Regions from separate parts of the Bacillus kalamii genome, predicted to be linked through region 2. Evidence: riboswitches for the same ligand, from Rfam matches in the RefSeq annotation. Region 2 holds a riboswitch; the other holds the start of a gene.

Region 1 (6,189 bases), 1.8 Mb from region 2:
CCCGCTGCCTGTCGTTCCGATGATGCCGATTGTTTCGCCGGGCTTGGCAGAGAAGGAGAGATTCTTTAGGACATATTCTCCGTTTTTACTGTAGCTGAAGCTTACATTTTTGAACTGAATGGCTCCTTTGATGAAGGAAGGGGCAGAATCTACATTTTGAATATCAACTTTTGTTTGCAGCACCTGCTGGATTCGATGTGCTGATGGAAATGCTCTCGCAATTTGGACAAGTACATTGCTGCTCGATATCAAGCCATTCATAATGATGGTCAGGTAATTGATAAAGGCTAATAGTACCCCTACTTGAAGTGTATGATTGCTGACTTTTATGGCTCCCATCCAAAGAGCTGCGACAATTCCCATATTGATGACGAACATGGTTAAAGGCATAAGAACTCCGACTACTTGATCTGCGCGGATATTTTTACGTGTTAGTTGGCTGTTTACCTCAGAAAATTCTTTCATATGGTGGTCTCTTCGATTAAAGGCTTTAATCACACGGATTCCTGCCAAATTTTCTTGCAGTTTTACATTAACGGAATCAATTGCTTCCTGCACCTTTTGAAAAAGGGTACCTGATATTTTTGTAAAGAAGTACATGCATATCATTAGAAGGGGAACTACCACTAATAAGACAGGGAATAATTCCCGAGCAGTAAGGAATACGATGACGACGCTGCCGATGAAGAGGAGAGGACCTCTGACAAATACTTTTAATGTCATCATTAAAGCCCTTTGCAGCGTTTCAACATCATTAGTCATAATCGTAATTAGCTTTCCAGTTCCGAATGAATCCTTATTCCTGTTTGAAAACTGTGTAATGATTTCAAAAACATCTTTTCTAATATCGCTTGCGAAGTGGATGGCGGCCCTTGAGCTGTAGATGGAGCACCCAGCTCCGCCGAGCAAGCCAATGATGGCGCTCAAAATCATTAGTAATCCCATTTTGATGACATATGCGTGATTTTGGCCGGCAATTCCTGTGTCGATGATATGCTGCATGATAGTAGGCTGGATCAAATCCATTACCACCTCTACTACCATTAAGAGCGGTCCCATAATAGCCAAAATAGTATATGGCTTTACATATTTCACTAATTGTTTTGCCGATTGCATGTTTCTTCCCCCAGCCGTAGCGTAAAAAATTTAATGATGCATACGATTCCAACGTGCCAGTTTCTCTTTAGCTTCCGAAATAATATCCATTAATTGGCCGGCATCCTGAAGATTGGAGGCTACATACCTTTCCGCAGCTTTCATTTCTTTCTCCCAGGAAGATAGTTCCTCTTGGATTAACTGGCATTCATTTGTTTGCTTCCAAATAATCCTCCCTTTCCAATGTATCCAAAACTCTTCGCTGTCTTTTCCGCATTCCTGCAAAAAGGTAACGCCATCCTGATTTATGAAATATTCCTTTTTTGCTTCAATCTCTTGAATATCTACAAATCCTTTTTCATTAAGCTCCTGGAGAGCAGGGTATACCGTTCCGGCGCTCGGCGAATAGTAGCCATCCGATTTTTCTTCCAATTTTTTAATAATCTGATAGCCATGCATTTGCTCCTGGCTCAACAAATGAAGGATGGCGATCTGGATCTTACCTTTTCTTCGGCTTCTAGAGCCTTTCTTTTTTGGATCTCTTTTCAAGCGATTTCCTCCTTATGTATTACGTTTTTGAAAAATAGATATATCTAAAATTATTAATCGATATAATAATAGCATAATCAATAGATGAAATACTAGTTGATATATAGGGGAGAAACCACTCAATCGGACTAATTGAAATTGGTTAACGGGGCTTAAGGTGAGCTTTCTATGATATGAAAAGAAAATCTTGTTGAGTAAGCTGTTTTAAGGCTTACTCATCACTCACCTAAAAAATGTAGGGTATGGATGAGTATTAACTATAAAATAGTAAATTGACTTCTAAGTGTTTTAATTATATAATAATTCTAACAATTTAATAGACCTCACTTTTTCTTGTGAGGTAGAGGTTGCGACATTCAATAGTGCTTAGCGGAGTTAGGGAAAACGTTGATGGTAAGCAGAAGGGTGTGTCGCCGAAGCATGTGTCGAGTTCTCAACGCCACATGCTGGGACTGCAATGAACAATTGCAGGACTGTCTTAATAAATCGGTTGATTTATTAAGTTGCGCTATTTCATAACGTGATAAAAGTCGAGGGGTTATGGATTATTCGGCATGCTTCCGGTAGTTTACCTGGTATAGGTGCCTTTATTCAATTGCCATTAAGAGACCTGTTATCGCCTATGGGTCTCTTTTTTGTTGCTGAAACACTTTATGACAAAGGGGATATTATAATGGAAAAACAACAAACGCTATACTACGATTTTATTCCGACGGGAAAGAGCAAGATTCAGCTAGATCCGTCCAAAACAGCTTTATTGATTGTGGATATGCAAAACCAATTCATCAGCAGGGATGGCTTGGATGCTCAAATGGCAAGGGAAAAAGGGATGTTTGCCCGATGGGAGTATTTCTTTGATCGTATTGATGCGCTAGCGGTTCCTAATAATAAAAAACTGCTGGATTTTTTCAGGAATCATGAATTGGAGGTAACTTTCGGCCGCATTGCCTGCCATCGGAAAGATGGCAGAGACCGTTCACCGGTTCAGCGCCGTCCGGGCTGGAATAATATTTTATTGCCAATCGGCGACTCAGGTGCGGAAATGGTGGATGAATTAAAGCCGCTGGGAGATGAAATTGTCGTCAATAAAACAACAGACAGTGTGCTGAGCGGTACAAATTATGAATTTTTGCTCCGCAATATGGGGATTGAAACGGTTGTCTGCACGGGAGTGGTAACGGACCAATGTGTCGCTTCTACTGTCCGAAGCTTGGCAGATGCCGGTTTTGAAGTCATTTTGGTGGAGGATGCCTGTGCTGCCGCTACCCAGCAGCTGCATGATGCCGAAATCATGATTATGAACCAGATCTATTGCCAAGTGATGAGTACAAGTGAAGTCATCGGAATGATTACTGATGAAATAAATAATCGTGCATTCGCACAAGCGTAAAGAAGGTTGTTGGCATGAAACCAATTCAATCAGACAACAGACATGTTAATACAGATTCGCAATTGAAAAGGGTATTGACCTTAAAGGACCTTGTTATTTATGGCATTGCTTTCATGACTCCGATCGCACCAGCCTATATTTATGGATTCGCTTCAGAATCGACAGGCGGAATGCTGCCGTTGGCCTATTTGATCGCTATGATTGCGATGATGTTCTCAGCATATAGCTATGGGCGGATGGCAGCAGCATTTCCTGTTTCTGGTTCCACCTACACCTATACACAGAGGGCGATCAATCCCCACCTAGGTTTTTTCGCCGGGTGGGCCATGTTCATGGACTATGTATTGGTTCCGCTCATCGTATTTATGGTCGGGGCATCATATGCCAATGCACTTGTTCCATCTGTTCCATATTGGGTATGGGTATTGATTATTGCATCGATTATAACAACAGTAAACATCATCGGCATCCAGGTAGCGGCAAAAACAAATCAAATTCTTGTTCTGTTTATGGGAATTGTGGTCGTAGTATTTGTCATTTTCTGCATCAAAGCAATCACTGGCAACGATGGAGCGGGGGCATTAATATCGATAACGCCTTTTTTTAACAATGATACATTTGCTATGTCTGCCATCATATCAGGTGCGGCCATGGCGAGTTTCTCTTTTTTAGGATTCGACTCGATTACGACTTTATCGGAAGAAGCAGTTAATCCAAAAGATGATATGTGGAAAGCTGGTATGCTAGCATGTTTAATCGGCGGAGTTTTATTTATCGGCCAAGCGTATGTCTCGCAACTGGTGTGGCCGGATGTGCATAGCTTCAGTTCAGCAGATACTGCTTTGTTTGACGTGGCAAAGGCGGCGGGCGGCGTTATGATGGCAATGCTTTATACAGTGGCCATCATTGTTTCGACCGTCACAGCCGGTATTACAGGGCAAGGAAGTGCAGCGCGATTAATGTTCACAATGGGACGTGATGATGTTATTCCTAGAAAATTTTTCACCTATCTGCATCCCAAGTACAAAACACCAGTTTATAACATTCTTTTAATGGGAACGCTAACGGTGATTGGCGCCATTGTACTGCCTGTTGATTTTGTCGCTGAATTAATGAATTTCGGGGCATTGATCGGTTTTATGTTTGTGAATGTATCAGTCATTGTCTATTACTATTTCCGAAAGAAAGAAAAAAAATGGTTCCGTTATTTTCTCATTCCGTCCATGGGCTTCTTGATCTGTTTCTATCTTTTTATCAATCTTTCAGGTCTCACACTGGCCATCGGTTTTGCCTGGCTGGCAATAGGGCTTGTCTATGCGTTGATTACGACAAGAGGATTTAAGAAAAGTCCGCCGATTTTTAATGAAGACTAGCGCAGTGTTTTAAGGGATTACTAGTAACAAATGAATGAATCCCTACAAGTGAATTGCTTTTGTTTGATAGCCAGAAATCTGCTTTTTAAGATTTCTGGCTATTTTTCGTATAGCAGGTATTTGCGATATTTAAAATACTATGTTTTTTCTTGGCGAGCAGTAATCACTTAAGTGTCTGGTTCCTCTAACATGGTTGAGATCCTGCCTTTTCCGCAATCATTTACTGAATTCAATCTAATTTAATTAGCGTATAAAAACCAATGACTTAAACGACTTAAACAAAAATTAAAATATTTAAAATAAATTGACAATTATTGAAAGTTTATATAATCTATAAAAAAATAAAACAGAAAAAAGATGAATACTTTTAGCGAAAAACAACAAAAGTTTTCTGAACGATTGGAGGAGAAGGGTATGCGCTGGGTTATGGTTGTTTTTCTATTTTTTATGTATATGATTAATTATCTGGATAAGGCAATTATTGGGTTTGCAGCTATTCCGATTATGAATGATTTGCACCTCAATTATTCCCAATGGGGTATGGTCGGAAGCAGCTTCTACTGGTTATTTTCTATAGGCGGTATTTTGGGAGCTTCCTTGTCGGATCGAATAGGGACGAAGAAAATATTAATCATTATGGGATTTGCATGGTCTTTTTCACAACTAGGGGCTTTTGCTGTTTATGGTTTGCCGATCCTTATCCTTACTCGTGTTATCCTGGGTGCATTTGAGGGCCCGTATTTGGCTACATCTGTCAGCCATTTGACGAAATGGTTTCCTCCGGAACGCAGAGGGTTGGCCATTTCCATTACAAATAGCGGCAGCTTGGCAGCAAAACTGTTAACGCCATTCATTATATTTATAATAGGAAGCGTCGGCTGGAGAATGGGATTCGGGTTCTTAGGAACTCTGAGTATTATTTGGGTCATTCTGTGGATATGGATCGGTAAAGACCACCCGTTGAACAAAGTAAACAAGCATAATACCGCAATAAAAGAACGGAAAACAAAATGGGCCGATATTTATCCAGCTTTACTATCGAGGACATTCATCTTCACTTGTTTGGCTTTCTTTTCCACTTTTTGGGTGCTGGCGTGGTCACTTGTATGGGAACCAACCTATTTGACTAAAATAATCCACTTAACTCCTAAACAGATGGGTCTATACTATGCAATTGTTGGTTTCCCCATCACAATTGGCACGATCCTACTTTCTTCTTGTTCTGATTATATCTACAAAAAGACACAGAGCATAATGAAATCGCGTGTCTTTGTCGCTGGAGGTACATTGGTTCTCGGTGCGCTTTGTTTTTATTCTCTCGTATTCATTCGGTCTACTATTCCAGCTCTAATTATGCTTTCACTCGCCGGACTTTTCACAAATATTATGTTTCCTCTGGCTCCACAAATAGTGAATCATCTGTTGCCTGAAAAAAAGGGATTGCTGTCTGGTGTGCTAATAGGAATTGCCAATACGGCTGGCATAATTAGCCCAATCATTACAGGATTTGTCGTACAAGCAGGAGGTTCGGATGTTCGCCTTGGGTTTAATCATTCAGTTGAATTAGCGGTTGGTATGCTATTAGTTACAGGGTTATTGTTTTTATTCTTCGCCAAACCGAATAAAAATGAAACCCCCGCATATGTGAAACAGACAAATGCCAGTCTGTAAAAATACAAGGGAGTGTGGCTTGCATGTTGGAAAAAATGTTTGAACGATTAAATGAAATCTATCCTGAATTAGTTGAAATCCGCAGAGACCTTCATATGTATCCAGAATTAT
Region 2 (6,189 bases):
GTCACGTTCGGTGCCGAAAGCCTTGGTATAGGTAAAGGAATGGCCGGCAAAGAAGCTTTATTATATATGTAACTCCAGCCGCCGTTTGAGGCGGTTTTTTATCGTGCACAAAAAGAAACCTTCAGGTGTGATTGTGGAAGGAAAACGAAAAGTCAGTTTGCTAGTGAAAGATGCATGATGAAATCCGGATTAAACAGTAGTAAAATGAATTTATATTCGTATTTTATTAATATTTTTTGTATAATATTTTTATTATTTCAACAATAAGTAAACATGCATAATTGAGAATACTTTTTATCTATTAACCTCCGCTTAGCAGTTCAGAACCTTAAATAAAATTAACACCATCATAACACAGGAGATAACCATGCGATTAATATCTACAGAATATGTGAAATCGGGTCAGGTTTTAGGGAAAACAATCTATAATGACAGTAGGCATGCTCTTCTGCAAGAGGGTGTTGTATTAACAGAGCGTATGATTATAAGGCTAAAAGAATTGGGCATACCCTTTGTATACATAGATGACAACTTGACAGCAGGCATCCAGCCGAGAAATACGGTTTCTGATAAAGTCCGCTCCGAATCGATTAGAACGATTGAGAAGGTTTTTCAGGAGGTTGGCGCTCAGAATACAAACTTAAACAGTTCCTTTGTGATTGAAAAAGCGGCGAAAAAATTAAATGCAATCATCAGCAATGTATTGACCGAAATCAAACAAAACACCAATTTACTGACCATTTTATCAGATATGTATATTCATGACAGTTATATTTTTATTCATTCCTTCAATGTGACACTCTACTCATTGGCAATTGGCCTTCAATTGAAATTGAACCAAAAGCAGCTGGAAACGTTGGGATTAGGGGCCATTCTCCATGATGTAGGGAAAACAAAGATCCCCGCTGATATTTTATTGAAGCCTGGTAGGTTGACGGAGGATGAATATGAAGAAATTAAAAAGCATGCAGAGCATGGTTTTCAAATGTTGAAGGAAGCAGGTACAGTCTCCCTTTTAGTGGCCCATTGCGCATTCCAGCACCATGAACGCTTGAATGGGTCCGGTTATCCCCGCGGATTGATGGGAACAGATATACACGACTACGGGAAAATTATTGCTGTGGCAGATGTATTTGATGCCGTTACATCGAACCGGGTTTATCGGAAAGCGATGCTTCCGCATGAAGGGCTGGAAATACTGTATTCAGGCTCAGGTACGATGTTCGACCAGGAAATTGTAGAAGCATTCAGAAGGGCTGTTGCCATTTATCCAGTCGGATTGACCGTAGTGTTGAATGATGGGAGAGTAGGCGTTGTCTGTAAGCAGAATACGGGAATTAGCGATCGGCCTGTCGTTCGCATTATTGAGGAAAATCATCATCCTGTCGGAGAACCATATGAAATCGACCTTCTGAAGAAAATGGATTTGGTTATAGTGGATTGTGATAAAAATTTTATCAAAAAATAATTATTTATATGGTAATCATTTAATAATATGTTATTTTAATTGAAAGTCCGCTCATAAATTGTTATATTATAAAAATAAAAAGAATAATTAACTATCACCGCATGGGGTAGAGGATGCAAAGCTGATCAGTAAGATATGTGAGGATGACAACGATGACCATATCTGAAAGGAAGATTTGCCGAAGTTATACAACTATTGTCAATAGGGTATGGCTGGGGCTGTTCTGAATAAGGACAGCACTGTCATTGAAGGAAATCTTCAATGGGGAGCTACAGAGCGATGGACGATAACATACATTACAAGAGTAATGAAGGGTTGTTTTCTATCCTTTCATTACTCTTTTTGTTTTCGTGAAGGAGTTCATGGTTTTCTCGCCCTTTTGAAACGGTAAAGGAGAGGTTTCAGATGGAAAATACAATTTACGCATTAATTCCGCCGGTTATAGCTATCATAATGGTTCTGGCGACGAAGAGAGTCTTATTATCTTTAGCGTTGGGAAGTATTTCGGCGGCATTGCTGCTGGCAGACTTCAACCCATTATCTGCTTTATCCAAACTGTGGAGTACATTGATTTCTTTGTTCATCAGTGATGGATCGATTAATACTGGTAAAGTATACATCCTGTTATTTTTGCTGATATTGGGGATCATTACAGCATTTGTCACCATTTCAGGCGGTAGCAGGGCATTTGGAGAATGGGCGTTAAAGAGGGTTAAAACGAGAACAGGCGCACAATTGACAGCGGGTATTCTTGGAATCATTATTTTTATCGATGATTATTTCAATAGCTTGGCGGTAGGGCAAATTTCCCGCCCATTAACAGATCGAAATCGAGTATCCCGGGCTAAGTTGGCTTATATCATCGATTCTACGGCAGCTCCTGTATGCGTCATTTCTCCAGTATCCAGTTGGGGCGCTTATATCATCGCGATAATGGCCCCGATTTTGGCAGCAAACTCCCTTGATATGAGCGGGTTTTCCGCGTTCATTCAAATGATTCCGATGAATTTTTATGTTTGGGCTTCACTTCTTCTTGTTTTTATAACATCTTGGAAGAATATCAACTTGGGTAGCATGAAAATACATGAGGAACGAGCACAGCGAACTGGGGTGGTCATGAATCCTGACAAGAAGGCGCCAGGTGAATTGAAGAGTGGCCTTCCGACTAGCTCAAAGGGCTCCGTTTATGATCTGCTGGTCCCTATAGCGGCGTTGGTTGCGGGAACTGTATCTGCTATGCTGTGGACGGGCAATCAGTCTGTGGGAGGCAATGCAACGATTTTGCAAATGTTTGAGAATACAGATGTGCCGACATCATTATTATACGGAGGATTATTTGGTTTAGTTGTGACGCTAGGATTATTTTTACGCCAGGTTTATATGAAAAAAGCGTTGCTGCCTAAATCATTGTGGACAGGCATCATGGAGGGCATACAATCGATGCTGCCCGCTGTATACATTCTCGTATTTGCTTGGGTGATTGTCGATTTGGTCGGTGCATTGCAAACCGGTTCGTATCTTGCAAGTTTAGTCGAGGAAGCAAATGTCAGCTCATCGATGATTCCTTTCATTTTGTTTATCATTGCAGGTGTAATGGCTTTGTCTACAGGTACATCATGGGGTTCGTTCGGTATCCTATTGCCTTTGGCGGGAGATATCGTGGCAACGATGGATTCTACTATGCTGCTGCCATCCCTGGCGGCTGTTCTAGCGGGGGCTGTGTTCGGTGACCATTGTTCGCCGATCTCGGATACAACTATCCTTTCTTCTACAGGGGCAGGCTGCGACCATATGGACCATGTAATGACTCAGCTGCCATATGCAATAGTATCAGCCTGTGTGTCAGGAATTGGATTTTTAATACTTGGATTTACAAATCAAGTATGGCTATCTTTAGTGGCTGTTGCTCTTCTCCTTTTTATTTTCTTATTTATTGCTTCTCGGCGTCCAGCTGGAATAAAGATAAGGGAAACAGTAAAATAATCAGATAGATAGGGAAGGATCCGCGATGGCGGATCCTTTTTTGTCGCAAGCGCCAACCCATCGAGGTCTTAAGGCATTGCCAGTTACTCGCCTTATGCTTGTCGGGGATAAACGGGCGCTTTCCGCTTTTCTTTGCAATAAGTCAACATCGGCTCATAGGCTAGCCTGTCCTATCTATTGATTATTAGATAGAGAATGGCAATCTAGTAGAAATGTGCCCATTATTTTGACAGGAAAGAGAAAAATCACTATAATTTAATTAATCAAAATAATTAGAAAATTTAATCGTTTTTAAGGAGGAGATTCTTATATGGAGAATCGCCAATCATTTGGTTCGAAATCAGGCTTTATTATGGCAGCAATCGGCTCGGCAATCGGCCTGGGAAATATATGGCGTTTTCCGGCAGTAGCTTATGAAAACGGAGGCGGCGCATTTTTTTTGCCGTATCTAATTGCTCTTTTGACAGCCGGAATTCCGATTTTGATTCTTGAATTTACACTCGGCCACAAATATCGGGGGTCGGCAGCTCTGACCTTTGGAAGATTAAGAAAGAAAACCGAATGGCTTGGATGGTGGCAAATTGCTATTGCTTTTGTAATCGCCACGTATTATTCGGTAATCATTGCCTGGGCGGGTTCATTTGCTTATTTTTCTTTCGGGGAAAAGTGGGGGGCAAACCCTGAGAACTTCTTTATGAATGATTACTTGCATAAGTCAGCTACAGCTGGTGATTTAGGCGGAATCGTCCCAGGCGTTTTCTTTCCGTTGCTGCTTGTTTGGATTGTTACTCTGGGGGTACTCGTCAAAGGCGTTAAAAAGGGGATTGAGAAAGCCAATAAGATCATGATCCCAACACTGGTTGTATTATTCATTATCATTGTTGTCCGCTCTCTCACTCTGGATGGTGCAATGGACGGGCTGGAAGCGTTATTTAAGCCTGACTGGAGCAAAATTATGAGTGCGAAAGTCTGGATGGCAGCGTACGGTCAGATTTTCTTCTCTTTATCTATAGGTTTTGCCATTATGGTTACGTATTCAAGTTATTTGCCGAAGAAGACAGATTTGACGAACAGTGCGTTTATCACGGGTTTTGCCAATTCAGGTTTTGAGCTGTTGGCAGGTTTCGGTGTATTTGCCGCTCTTGGATTTATGGCTAATCAACAAGGCGTACCTGTCAATGAAGTGGTGAGCAGTGGAATCGGCTTGGCATTTATCGTTTTCCCGAAAATCATTTCTTCTTTCCCTGCTTTGAACGGATTCTTTGGATTTGCTTTTTTCGGCTGCTTGGTGTTGGCCGGATTGACATCATTGATTTCGATTGTAGAAACGTTTGTTGCTGGCATCCAGGATAAATTCAATGTTTCCCGGGCAAAGGCAGTATTAGTGGGAGGCGGGCTTGCCGCTCTTATTTCAATTATTTATACGACGAAAAGCGGCCTGCAGTTTTTAGATTCCGCTGATTACTTCACTAACCAATTTGGTATCTCAGTGGCGGCGCTTGTTGAAATTATCCTTATTGCTTGGGTATTCCGCGAGCTTAAGAATCTTCAAAAGCATGCGGATGCTATTTCGGATATCAAGATTGGAGCCTGGTGGAGATTTTCACTAACCATCATTACACCGATTGTGCTTGGATATATGATGATTCAAAATATTATTGATAATATTAAACATAATTACAGTGATTATCCAACCGGATTTTTAATGTATGCCGGTTGGGGAGTAGCTCTCTTTGCTTTGGTGATCGGATTTATTATGATGACTTTCAAATGGAAGTCCAATGAGTTAAGTACCTCTACTGAGGAATCCAAGTACGAGGAGATGGCGAAATAATGAGCACAAGTGCGATTGTGATGATGTTAATAGGAATTGTTGTCATTTGGGGAGGCCTTGTGGCCAGCATTTCCAATTCAGTTGTACAAGGGAAAAAAAAGAAACACTCCTCCTTTTGACAATGGACAGAAGAGGCCAACATATTGTTGGCCTCTTTAACGTTTGCGCAATTTTTCTTGCCTTTCCCAAACTGTAAGATGATAATAAGGGTCGAAACTCCACTCGATTCGCCCATTATCCTTATACATGCCGAAATGGAGATGCGGAGGGAACTTACCTGCGGTTCCCGGAGGTCCATATCCAGTGCTGCCGACACTGCCGATTATCATACCTGGCTCAACCGTTTGCCCAATTTTCAGCCCTTTTGAAAAACCGCTGAGGTGGGCATAGTAATGATAAGTATTGTTGATATCGCGTATACCGATGCGCCAGCCCCCATAGCGGTTCCAGCCTTTTATCTCGATTATGCCATATGAGGTGGAGCGGACCGGTACACCATAACCGGCGAATATATCCGTCCCTTCATGTGTGCGTCGCCCTCCCCAGCCTCTTGCAGTTCCCCAAGTGCTGCGATAGCTGTAGGTAGAAGTAATGGGAACAGGAAAAGCTTTTTTATGGAGCGAAATACTATTATACTTTTTAAAGAGCTTGGCATTGCCCATAACAATCCCTACTGCTTTATCCCGATTGTAATATTTCCAGAGAGCGATCCGAAGATTGTCGTCGTTTGTGCCGTAGGAAGCCAGATATTCAGACATGGATACAAGGACATCCCAATCATTTTTGGCATTCGCTTTTCCGTCATTGTCCCCATCCTTTCCCATGCCTTCAAAAAATGAAATTCTTGAAGGGTTTGTATCGAATGCATTTGGATTCATCATGCCACTCCATTTTTCAGAGGGGA

The links. A riboswitch is a leader RNA that binds a small molecule or an ion and turns the genes downstream of it on or off. The one in region 2 is predicted to bind lysine.
Region 1: another riboswitch for lysine. It lies ahead of ABC357_RS09960 (cysteine hydrolase family protein); the one in region 2 lies ahead of ABC357_RS01085 (Na+/H+ antiporter NhaC family protein).

Annotation. Positions count from the first base shown of each region.
Region 1 is NZ_JBDFMI010000001.1:1,981,994-1,988,182, reverse strand. It holds gene ABC357_RS09970 (ABC transporter ATP-binding protein) at 1-1,116, opposite strand, end outside; gene ABC357_RS09965 (PadR family transcriptional regulator) at 1,147-1,644, opposite strand; lysine riboswitch at 1,978-2,163, shown strand; gene ABC357_RS09960 (cysteine hydrolase family protein) at 2,318-3,034, shown strand; gene ABC357_RS09955 (APC family permease) at 3,049-4,407, shown strand; gene ABC357_RS09950 (MFS transporter) at 4,822-6,078, shown strand; gene ABC357_RS09945 (M20 metallopeptidase family protein) at 6,102-6,189, shown strand, end outside.
Region 2 is NZ_JBDFMI010000001.1:208,155-214,343, forward strand. It holds gene ABC357_RS01075 (YunC family protein) at 1-72, shown strand, start outside; gene ABC357_RS01080 (HD-GYP domain-containing protein) at 368-1,468, shown strand; lysine riboswitch at 1,568-1,748, shown strand; gene ABC357_RS01085 (Na+/H+ antiporter NhaC family protein) at 1,874-3,451, shown strand; gene ABC357_RS01090 (sodium-dependent transporter) at 3,762-5,285, shown strand; gene ABC357_RS01095 (methionine/alanine import family NSS transporter small subunit) at 5,285-5,404, shown strand; gene ABC357_RS01100 (M23 family metallopeptidase) at 5,441-6,189, opposite strand, start outside.